Regions from separate parts of the Rhodococcus sp. FG69 genome, predicted to be linked through region 2. Evidence: predicted binding sites of a transcription regulator. Region 2 holds the regulator's gene; the other holds the start of a gene.

Region 1 (5,715 bases), on a different contig from region 2:
CCAGGTTGATGAAGGTGACGCCACCTGCTGTCGCGGGTCGTTGACGATGAGTCACTGCACCACCGACGAGTACCCGGTCGCCGTCTGGAACCTGCAGCAGACGATTCGCAGGAAGAACTCCCAACCGATCGAGTTGTTCGCGAAAGAACTGAGTCGGATACGACGTGGGTGATACCCCCGTTGCCCAGACATCGGCCGATGCCAGATCCAGATCACTCATTCCAGGTAGCACCGGCGCCCGCGTCGATGCTCCGAGTCCAGGAAGCAGATGTGGACGTTCCCCCGCTGCGGCACCGGCCGCCCACAAGGCTTCCCGACGAGTGATCCCGAAGCAACCGAGAGCTCCTGCAGTTGCCAGAGATTCGGCCTGAGCCGTGGACAGCTCGACTCTGCCGGTGAGATCCACGAACGACGAGTACGGCCCGTCGAGGATACGAGTCTCGACGATACGTTCGGCGAGATCCTGGCCGATATTCCGCACATCTGCCAGCCCCATCCGAATCTCGAACCCACCCCCGGTGAGGTCTGCATACCAGGAACTGGCATTGACATCGGGTCCATGGATCTGGACACCGTGGCGCCGCGCATCGGCAACCAAGGACTGCGGAGAGTAGAACCCCATCGGTTGAGCTCGCAGGAGCCCGGCGCAAAACGCTGCGGGATGATGCAGTTTGAACCAGGACGAGTAGAACACGAGGGACGCGAAGCTCTGCGAATGGCTTTCGGGAAAACCGAAATTCGCGAATGCCGACAACTTTTCGTAGATACGATCGGCAGCGGCGCCGATGATTCCGTGCAACTCCCGCATACCGTCGTAGAATCTGCCGCGCAACTCGTTCATCTTCTCCGGAGAACGCTTCGACCCCATGGCGCGACGCAGCTGATCCGCATCGGCAGCGCTGAAACCCGCGACATCGATCGCCATTTGCATGAGCTGCTCTTGAAAGAGCGGCACTCCGAGCGTGCGATCGAGGGCCTTCTTCAGCGACGGATGATCGAACGTGACGGGCTCGAGTCCATTGCGGCGTTTGATGTACGGATGAACCGAGCCGCCTTGGATAGGTCCCGGTCTGATCAGAGCGACCTCGACGACCAAGTCGTAGAACTCGGTCGGTTTGAGGCGCGGCAATGTTGCCATCTGCGCGCGCGACTCGACCTGGAACACGCCGATCGAATCGGCGCGCTGCAACATGTCGTAGACAGCCTTCTCCCCCAGGTCTATGTCCGCCAGATCGATCCGAACTCCGTTGTGCTCGTCCACCAGATCGATCATGTAGTGCAGAGCAGACAGCATACCGAGACCGAGCATGTCGAACTTGACCAAACCCACTGCAGCACAGTCGTCCTTGTCCCACTGCAATACGCTGCGATCCGCCATGGTCGCCCATTCGACCGGGCACACATCGGCAATAGGACGATCGCAGATCACCATTCCACCCGAGTGGATACCGAGGTGTCGCGGGAAACCCTCGATCTGCCGCGCCAGTTCGAGAACGGGTTTCGGTATGTCGCTCCCCTCCTGGTCGCCGATGTTGGACCAGCGGGTGACCTGTTTGCTCCAGGCATCCTGCTGGCCCTGCGAGAAGCCGAGCGCACGCGCCATGTCACGCACCGAGGACTTACCCCGATACGTGATCACGTTCGCGACCTGCGCTGCATGCGAACGACCGTACTTCTCGTACACGTGCTGAATCGCCTCTTCGCGCCTGTCCGATTCGATGTCGACATCGATGTCCGGAGGCCCGTCGCGCTCGGGTGCCAGGAACCGCTCGAAGAGTAGTTTGTTCGCGACGGGATCTACATTGGTGATTCCGATGGCGTAGCACACCGCCGAGTTCGCAGCCGATCCTCTTCCCTGACACAGGATGTCACTACTCTTGCAGAACGCGACTATGTCATGGACGACCAGGAAGTACCCAGGAAAGTTCAACCGCTCGATGATGTCGAGCTCGTAGTCGATCTGTGCATAGGCCGACGGATGTTCGGTCGGTGTGCCGTATCTGCGTGAGGCGCCGTCGAGTGTGAGCTTACGGAGATAACTGATCTCGGTATGACCGGCAGGTACATCGAACGGCGGAAGCTGCGGGGCGATCAACCGAAGATCGAACGCGCACTGACGTCCGAGTTCTGCCGCAGCACGTACGACGCCGGGGTAGTGCCGAAACAAGCCGGCCATCTCGTCGCCAGAACGCAGATGCGTCCCACCGGTGGGGGGCAACCACCCGGAGGCATCATCCAGGCTGCTGCGTGCACGCACCGCCGCCATGGCCATCGCCAATCGTCGACTGTCCGGCGTCGCGTAGTGCGCCGCGGTAGTGGCGACAACGGGAAGAGAGCACCGCACTGCTGCCTCGAACAGCGCGTCGTTGCGCTCGTCGTCCTCCGGCACACCATGACGAGTGAGTTCGACGGTGACTCGGTCTGCGCCGAACCTGTCGACCAGATCTCGCAACGCAGCATCCACAGCGTCAGGTCCACCGACCTGCAAGGCGCGTCGAACATGGCCTTTTCGACAGCCGGTGAGAATCTGCCAATGCCCACCCGATGCTGCCGAGAGAGCATCGAAGTCGTACTGCGGCTTGCCTTTGACCCCACCTGCCAGGTGTGCAGTCGCGATTTCGCGTGACAGTCTGCGGTATCCCTCCTGCCCGCGCGCAAGAACCAACAGATGCATCCCGTCCGGATCCAATTCGCCCGCTCTGGACTTCGCCGTCCCCAACGACAATTCGGCACCGAAGACAGTGCCGATACCGAGAGCCTTGGCCGCCTCTGCGAATCGCACGACACCGTAGAAGCCGTCGTGATCGGTGATCGCTATCGATTCGAGCCCGAGCCGCACCGCCTCCTCGACCATCGCCTCGGGTTGGCTGGCACCGTCGAGAAAGCTGAAGGCCGAGTGTGCGTGCAGTTCCGCGTACGGCGTGGCTACAGCCGCCGACCTCGTCACGTTCCCTTCGTACACCTCGCGTTTACGCGACCACGCCGGACTGTCCCCTCCGTCACCGACGATGTCGGGTGTGGAGTGCTTCGGACGCCCCGACAGGACACGTTCCATCTCCGACCAGGTCGGCGGACCGTCGTTCCAACCCATCGTCGAACCCCTTCGCTGCCGGTTGCGGGATACACACGAGGGCGCTGGTGCTGTGCGCGAACGTATGCTCGAGCGAATGACGGGGAAGGCATCATTCGAACGTGTGTTCCCATTAGAACTCACAGCACCGACAGAAATCAATCGACGCCGGAGCCGATAGGCTCGCCCAGGATCGCAGTGCCAATCAAGAGAGCCGGAGAAGAACGTGACACGTTGGGCTTCGTTCGTCGTTTCCCGCAAACGATGGGTACTCGCCATCGCCGTCGTGGTCGTTGCGCTCGGCGGTATATGGGGCCTCGGGGTGTTCGACAGGCTCAGCGACGGCGGCTACATCGATCCCGGCAGCGAGGCAGCCGAGGTATCGACACTTGTCGCGGACCTCGGACAGCAGACTTCGGACATCGTGGCCATTTACACAGCGCCCGAAGGCAAGACGATCGACGACATCGGCCCCGACGTCACCGCGGTACTCGACGAATTCCAGCGCAACTACACCATCGAGAACGTGACGTCGTACTGGACCGCCAACGCTGCTGCACAGCAGTACCTCGTCTCCGAAGACGGCACCAAGGCGCTCGCGACGGTCACTCTCGGCGACGACTCCGGGGTCACCTTCGCCACGTTCGACCAGCTTCTACCGCAGCTGGAAGTCCCGAACGTCACCTCGCAGTTCGCCGGCGGATCGGTCGTAGGCATCTCGTTCAGCACTACTCTCGAAAACGACCTGGTGCGTTCCGAAGCGATCGCCATTCCGATCGTTCTCGTGCTGTTGATCATCATCTTCGGTGGCGTTGCCGCTGCAGCGGTACCGGTGTTCGTCGGAATCCTCAGCATCCTCAGCGCGCTCGCCATCCTTCGAGTTCTGACGTCGTTCACGGAAGTGAATTCGTTCTCCCTCAACGTCGCTTCGCTCCTCGGACTCGGTCTGGCGATCGACTACGGCCTGTTCATCGTCAGCCGATTTCGTGAGGAAATGCGCGGAGGGGCCGAACCGGCAGATGCAGCGATCCGCACGGTCCTCACTGCAGGACGAACAATCATCTTCTCGGGACTGCTGCTGATCTGCGCATTTGCAGGCATGCTCGTGTTCCCACAACCGGTCGTCAAATCGCTCGGATTCGGTGCAATGGCAGCGGTCTTCGGGGCAGCGGTCCTGTCACTGACGGCCGTTCCAGCACTCCTCGCGATCCTCGGCCATCGCATCAACTCGCTCACCTGGAGCAAGACTGCGTCCGACCGCGGCGACGCCCGTGCACAGAAGTTCTGGGGAGGCGTCGTCACCAGGGTCATGCGCACACCGGGAGTCGTTGCCGCCGTCATCATCGCGGCACTGCTCGTTCTCTCAGCGCCGATCCTCACGGTGACTCTGGGTCAGGTCGACTACACCGCACTCCCCAAGGACGATCCGGCTCGCGTTGCAGTCGAGACGTTGAACACCGAATTTCCCTCCACCGGCGAAGGGGCCACCGTAGTACTACGCGGCCTCGACGGCCAGAAACCGCAGGGCTCTCCCATCGCCGACGTCACCCGCCAGGCCGAAGAGGTCGACGGCATCGCCCGCGTCGAATTCTCCGGATCGGCAGACGATTTCGTGGTCCTCGAGGCAACCTACGGCGAGCCGGGTGAAGGAGAAACCGAAGAGCAGTCGACCAGCGCAGCCGTCGCGGAACTACGCCAGATGACGCCTCCGGACGGCACCGAGATTCTCGTCGGTGGAAGCCGCGCGCTCGTCGACGACGGAAACGCCGCAATCGCGAAGTGGCTGCCCGCGATGATCGCGATCATGGTGATCTCGACATTGATCCTGCTGTTTCTGGCATTCGGCTCGATCGTGCTTCCGATCAAGGCCGTACTCATGGCCGGGCTGAGCCTCGGCGCCACCTTCGGCGTCCTGACCTGGATATTCCAGGAAGGGCACGGTGCCGAACTACTCGGAATCACACCCGCACCACTCGAAGCGACGTTCGTCGTCCTCATCCTCGCGGTCGTCTTCGGGCTGTCCACCGACTACGAAGTCTTCCTGATGTCACGGATGGTCGAAGCACGAACCTCAGGAGCGACGACCGAGGAAGCGGTGATCATCGGAGCCCAACGCACTGGACGCATCGTGACGGCTGCGGCCCTGATTCTCATCATCGTCACCGGCGCGTTCACCATCTCCGACCTGTCGATCATGAGATTTCTCGGTGTCGGCATGATCCTCGCACTGATCATCGATGCCACCATCATCAGAATGCTGCTGGTCCCATCGCTGGTGAAACTCATGGGCGAGGCGAACTGGTGGGCTCCCGCCTGGATGAAGAAGGTGCACGCGAAGGTCGGGATCGGGCACTAGCGGAGGCCGCGGGGGTGGCCGAACGCGGCCTCGCGGTGACCGAATGTCTCTTTCGGTCACCTTCGGGGCCGAACGCGCACCTTCCAGCGAACGCGCACGTTGTATGCGGCTGCACACTGCGCACCGGCTGAAAAGTGCGCGTTCAGGCTCGACCACACCGCAAATCGAGCGAATGTCTCTTTCGGTCACCTCACGAGGCCTGGCCTCACAACTTACTTAGGAGTAAGTTGGCGGATATGGCGAACTACATCGTTACCGGCGGTACGGGCTTCCTCGGACAGAACGTGAT
Region 2 (5,715 bases):
GGACGACGACGCCCTGTTCGACTTCTACGACGCACGCATCGGCGCGGAGGCCGTGTCGGCGCGCCACTTCGACACTTGGTGGAAGAAGACCAGGCGGACCAAGCCCGATCTGCTCGACTTCACCGCAGCCACTGTCGTCAACCCCGATGCCGCATCGGTACTCGGGGGCGACTACCCCGACGCGTGGCGTCAAGGCGACATCCAGTTCCCACTCACCTATCAGTTCGAACCGGGTGCGGCTGCCGACGGTGTGACCGCGCGGATTCCGATCGCGCTGCTCGCCCAAGTTCAGCCGGTCGGCTTCGATTGGCTCGTCCCAGGCATGCGATCGGAACTCGTGTCGACGCTGATCAAGTTGCTCCCCAAGGCGCAGCGGCGAAATGTCGTCCCTGCACCGGACTTCGCTGCGGCGGCGCTGGCAGCAATGACGCCTCGCTCCGAACCGGTGACGACCGCGCTGGCGCGCGAGCTGTCGCGCCTCGGCTCGTGCCGAATAGACCCGAACGACTTCGACGTCGACGGACTGCCCGCACACCTGAAGATGACCTTCGTTGCAGTCGACACCGATGGACAGCAACTCGGGTCCGCCAAGGATCTCGTGGAGCTGCGAAAAGCGCTGGCGCCCAGGGTCACGCGCGAAGTGGCCAGCGCGGTCGGCGCCGCGGAACGTGCTCCGGCGTTGGCATGGACGTCGTCGAGTCTCGGCACACTGGACGAGACGGTCACCAAGTCCGTCGGAGGACAGACGGTGACGGGGTATCCGGCGTTGGTGAAGGAGAACGGAGGCATCGCAGTCCGCGTCCTGAGCACCCCAGCAAGCCAGCGTGCCGCGATGCGCGACGGCACCCGTGCGCTGCTACTCCACTCGGCGCCGCGAGGAACGAAGGCCTTGATTGCCGGCATTCCGACTCGTGAGCGGCTGGCGCTCGGCCTGAATCCGTACGGCAGCCTCGACGATTTGCTCGAGGACTGCCGCACCACAGCGGCCGACGAGTCGATGGACGCACACGGCGGACCTGTCCGGTCACCGGAGAAGTTCGCAGCACTGTCGAAGGCCGTCAATGCCGATATCACCGAACGCACATCGAAAATACTTGCCCTCGTCCGACCGATCCTGATCGAAGCACTCGGCCTACGTGCCGTACTGGACACGGCGCAGGGCGACGCTGCCGACGATGTGCGCGAGCAACTGGCCGGGCTGGTCTTCGACGGGTTCGTGTTCGAATTCGGCTCGCTGCGACTGGCGGAAATTCCGCGCTATCTGAAAGCCGCGTCTGTGCGGCTGAACGCGTTACCGAGTAGCGCAGGCCGCGACGACGCAGGCATGGATGTTCTGGACCGAGTGTACGAAGCCTACGATCGGTTGCTGAAATCGCTGCCGGAGTCGCGGCTCCACACCAAACCAGTTCTCGACATCTTCTGGATGATCGAGGAGCTGCGGGTAGGGCTGTTCGCCCAGAGCATTCGCACTGCTTACCCGGTCTCGGAGAAACGAGTACTCAAGGCCATCGACAGTGCAGGCCGGAACTGAGCAGGCCAGTACTAGTCGACCGACGACGACTCGCGGTGCGCCCGAAGATCTTGGATTTCCTTCTCGAAGTCTTCGGCGGAACTGAATGATCGGTACACGGACGCGAATCTGAGGTAGGCGACCTCGTCGAGGTCCCGCAACGGCCCGAGGATTGCCAATCCCACCTCGTGGCTAGGGATCTCCGCAGAACCGGACGCACGAACTGCATCTTCGACCTGCTGAGACAGAAGGTTCAACGCGTCGTTGTCCACGTCGCGGCCCTGGCACGCCCGCCGGACACCCTTGACGACCTTGTCTCGTGAGAACGGTTCCGTCACGCCGCTGCGCTTGACGACTGCAAGAACCGCCGTTTCGACGGTGGTGAATCGGCGGCCGCATTCCGGACACGATCGCCGTCGACGGATGGCCTGCCCCTCGTCGGCTTCGCGCGAGTCCACCACGCGAGAGTCCGGATGCCTGCAGAACGGGCAATGCATGTGTGCGCCTCCGTCGTAGCCGTCGCACCCTTCCCGACCACTCCCGAGAGGTGCAGGCTTCGAGGATACTCGGAGCGTCACGTAGACAACTCGATCGCCCGACAAGCGAGGCGCCTGACGCGACGGAGCGACCGCCTGAGTCGCCACGAACGTCGACTACGGCTGGGCCGGAACAGTGAGCTGCTGCCCCTGTTCGATTGTCGTGACAGCAGGTGTGGACGCCGACTCGAGCGAAGCCGCGCGAAGGTTCGCCACCGCGACGAAGCCCAGAATCACCAGCGCGGTGGCCAGGACGCCGACCACCATTGCGGCCCACGAGATCTTTTCTTCGCGGTGCGCCCGGTCCACGCAGACACCGGCGGACCCATGGGAACCGCCCTGCGGGGCAGTGCCCCGTACGTAGCGCCGACGCTCGTGCGTTGCGCGGCGGCTGGTGCGCACAGGCGGGGCTGTTTTGGGGCGCTGGGCTGTCATGGGGCGCTGGGCTGTCATGGGGCGCTGGGCTGTCATGGGTCGCGGGGTTGTCATGGGGCGCTGATCGGTCAAGATAGTCATCGGAACCTCCGTGGTGTCGAACGCGATCGAACCCGTTATTCGATCAGGCGTTCGATGAACGCTTGTTCGAAGTTCTATCACGCGACTCCGACAAAGTCAGCAGAAAACGCGACACGGATCGAACAGATGTTTGATCACGAGGCATTTTCGGGTTAGATTCGTGTCAGAAACCACACGTCACATCCACCCCACGCGTTCGAACGGTCGAATGAACAGCCGTTGCACATCATCGAGACCGTGTCGAACGCGCGTACGACGCAGGAGGACGCACGAATGAAGGACGAGACCTCGTCAGGGTCGGCGAAATCGACAGCCAAGTCGACAACCAAGCCTGCCGGCAAACCGGCCGCTGTCCCGACCGCGAAAGCGTTCGAGGGCGAAGGCACCGATATCAATGCGGGCCTGACCGAACGTCAGCGCAAGGTCCTCGAAGTCATTCGGGCGTCGGTCACCGAGCGTGGATATCCACCTAGCATTCGCGAGATCGGCGACGCGGTCGGTCTCACTTCTACCTCGTCGGTGGCACACCAGCTGCGGACCCTGGAACGCAAAGGATTCCTTCGTCGCGATCCGAATCGGCCGCGTGCGGTAGACGTCCGCGGACTCGACGAGGTTCAGGCCGACCATGCGGCTGCTGTCGCCGAAGGCTCGGCCCCGGAGGGAGATCAGCTACCGACGCCGACTTTCGTGCCGGTGCTGGGAAGAATCGCAGCCGGTGGGCCGATTCTCGCCGAGGAAGCCGTCGAGGATGTGTTTCCACTCCCCCGCGAGCTCGTCGGGCAGGGTTCGTTGTTCCTGCTCAAAGTAGTCGGCGAGTCGATGATCGAGGCAGCCATCTGCGACGGCGATTGGGTGGTCGTCCGACAGCAGAGCGTCGCCGACAACGGCGACATCGTGGCCGCGATGATCGACGGAGAAGCCACGGTGAAGACCTTCAAGCGCACCAAGGGCGACGTGTGGCTGATGCCGCACAACCCACTGTTCGAACCGATTCCAGGAAACGACGCCGCCATCCTCGGCAAAGTCGTCACGGTGATGCGCAAACTCTGACCTGAAACTCCGAACGGCCCGCAACCACAAGGGTTGCGGGCCGTTCCATGAAGTATCGAAGTTACAGATCCAGTCCTCGCCCGATGATTTCCTTCATGATCTCGGTTGTTCCACCGTAGATCGTCTGCACACGAGAATCCATGTACGCCTTGGCAATCGGGTACTCCTTCATGTAACCGTAGCCACCGTGCAACTGCAGGCACCGATCGATGAGCCTGACCTGGTTTTCGGTAGTCCACCATTTCGCCATTGCGGCTTCCTGGACCGTGAGCGTTCCGGCGTTGAGTAGTTCGATGAACTTGTCGACCATGATTCTGGTGGCCGTGGTCTCGGTCGCGAGTTCTGCGAGGACGAACCGAGTGTTCTGGAACTTGCCGATCGACTTTCCGAAAGCCTTGCGGTCTCGGCAGTACTGGATTGTCATGTCCAGTGCGGACTCCATGGCTGCGGCGGCGACCACCGCGATGGACAGCCTTTCCTGCGGCAGGTTCTGCATCAGGTAGATGAACCCCATGCCTTCGTCACCGAGGAGGTTCGCAGCGGGAACTCGCACGTCGGTGAAGCTGAGTTCGGCGGTGTCTTGCGCTTTCATGCCGAGCTTGTCGAGATTACGACCTCGCTCGAAACCGGGCATGTCGCGCTCGACGACGAGGAGGCTGAAGCCCTGGGCGCCCTTCTCGGGGTCGGTGCATGCGACGACGATGATGAGATCGGCATTGATGCCGTTGGTGATGAAGGTCTTGGAGCCGTTGAGGACCCATTCGTCGCCGTCACGCACCGCACGAGTCTTGATGCCCTGCAGGTCGCTACCGGTGCCTGGCTCGGTCATGGCAATTGCCGTGATCAGTTCGCCCGAGCAGAACCCGGGTAGCCATCGCTGCTTCTGCTCGTCGTTCGTCAGGTCGATGAGGTACGGCGCGACGACGTCGTTGTGCAGGGTGAACCCGATTCCGCTGTACCCGCCACGGGTCGTCTCTTCGGTCAAGATGGCGTTGTAGCGGAAGTCTTTGACCCCGCCGCCGCCGTACTCCTCGGGAACCGCGGTTCCGAGGAATCCCTGCTTGCCTGCTTCGACCCAGACGTCGCGGTCGACGATGTTCTGCTCTTCCCACCGCGCGTGATTCGGAGCGACATGCTGGTCGAGGAATTTGCGGTACGACTCACGGAAGAGATCGTGCTCCGGTTCGAACAGTGTGCGGTCCACTAGCTTCACTCCTTCGATGCTGTCCAGTACGAGAACTGGCATTAGGAGAAGCCTACGACCGTCCTGCGGGCCTGGTCGATGACCGAGCCGTGCGTGATCGGTGACCGAACTAACGAGCGGTTCGACGGTTCAGGGCGCGCATCACCGGATACCCGACGAGGATTCCCACCGAACCCCACGCGATTCCGCCGAGTTCGACCGAACCGATCGTCAGAGTCAGGTCACCGATTCCGGCCACCAGCGCAGCAGCGACGACAGTGAGGTTCACCGGATCGGTGAAATCCACCGTGCTGTCGGTCCAGATACGCACACCCAGCAGACCGATCAGGCCGTAGAGAACCAGCGTCGCTCCGCCGATAACCCCGTCGGGCACCGTAAACACCAAGGCACCGAACTTCGGCGAGAAAGCAAGCACGATGGCCGTCGCAGCAGCGACCCAGTACGCGGCCGTCGAGTAGACCCTGGTCGCCGCCATGACCCCGATGTTCTCGGCGTAGGTGGTCGTACCCGATCCGCCTGCGGCGCCGGCGAGCGTCGTGGCCAAACCGTCGGCGATGAGTGCATCCCCGGCAAGGTCGTCGAGCGACTTACCGGTCATCGCCGAGACTGCCTTGACGTGACCGACGTTCTCCGCGACGAGGACGATCACCACCGGCAATGCGATGAGTACGACGGACAGTTCGAACGTCGGGCCGCGGAACTCCGGAATCCCGATCCACGAGGCCGCCCGCATCGCGTCGAGCTTGGCCGGGTCGATCTGTCCGATCACGGCGGCGAAGACCCAGCCGAGGATCACACCGACGAGGATTCCGAGACGCCCGAGCAATCCGGGTCCGGCGACCGTCGCCACCAGAATCGCGAGCAACGTGACGACGGCAACCAATGGCTGGGCCTCGAAC

What was found. The regulator LexA, encoded in region 2, represses DNA repair genes until DNA is damaged. The targets are predictions, from matches to a motif close to CGAACANNTGTTCG.
Region 1: ACODSO_RS12955 (error-prone DNA polymerase) is a predicted target of LexA. The motif match lies at 3,149-3,162, and genes of this name have one in related genera.

The regions. Positions count from the first base shown of each region.
Region 1 covers NZ_JBMDIX010000014.1:13,142-18,856, forward strand. The annotation lists gene ACODSO_RS12955 (error-prone DNA polymerase) at 1-3,091, opposite strand, end outside; gene ACODSO_RS12960 (MMPL family transporter) at 3,297-5,426, shown strand; gene ACODSO_RS12965 (SDR family oxidoreductase) at 5,663-5,715, shown strand, end outside.
Region 2 covers NZ_JBMDIX010000027.1:75,453-81,167, forward strand. The annotation lists gene hrpA (ATP-dependent RNA helicase HrpA) at 1-1,531, shown strand, start outside; gene nrdR (transcriptional regulator NrdR) at 1,543-2,007, opposite strand; gene ACODSO_RS20015 (hypothetical protein) at 2,164-2,562, opposite strand; gene lexA (transcriptional repressor LexA) at 2,836-3,612, shown strand; gene ACODSO_RS20025 (acyl-CoA dehydrogenase family protein) at 3,674-4,816, opposite strand; gene ACODSO_RS20030 (uracil-xanthine permease family protein) at 4,926-5,715, opposite strand, start outside.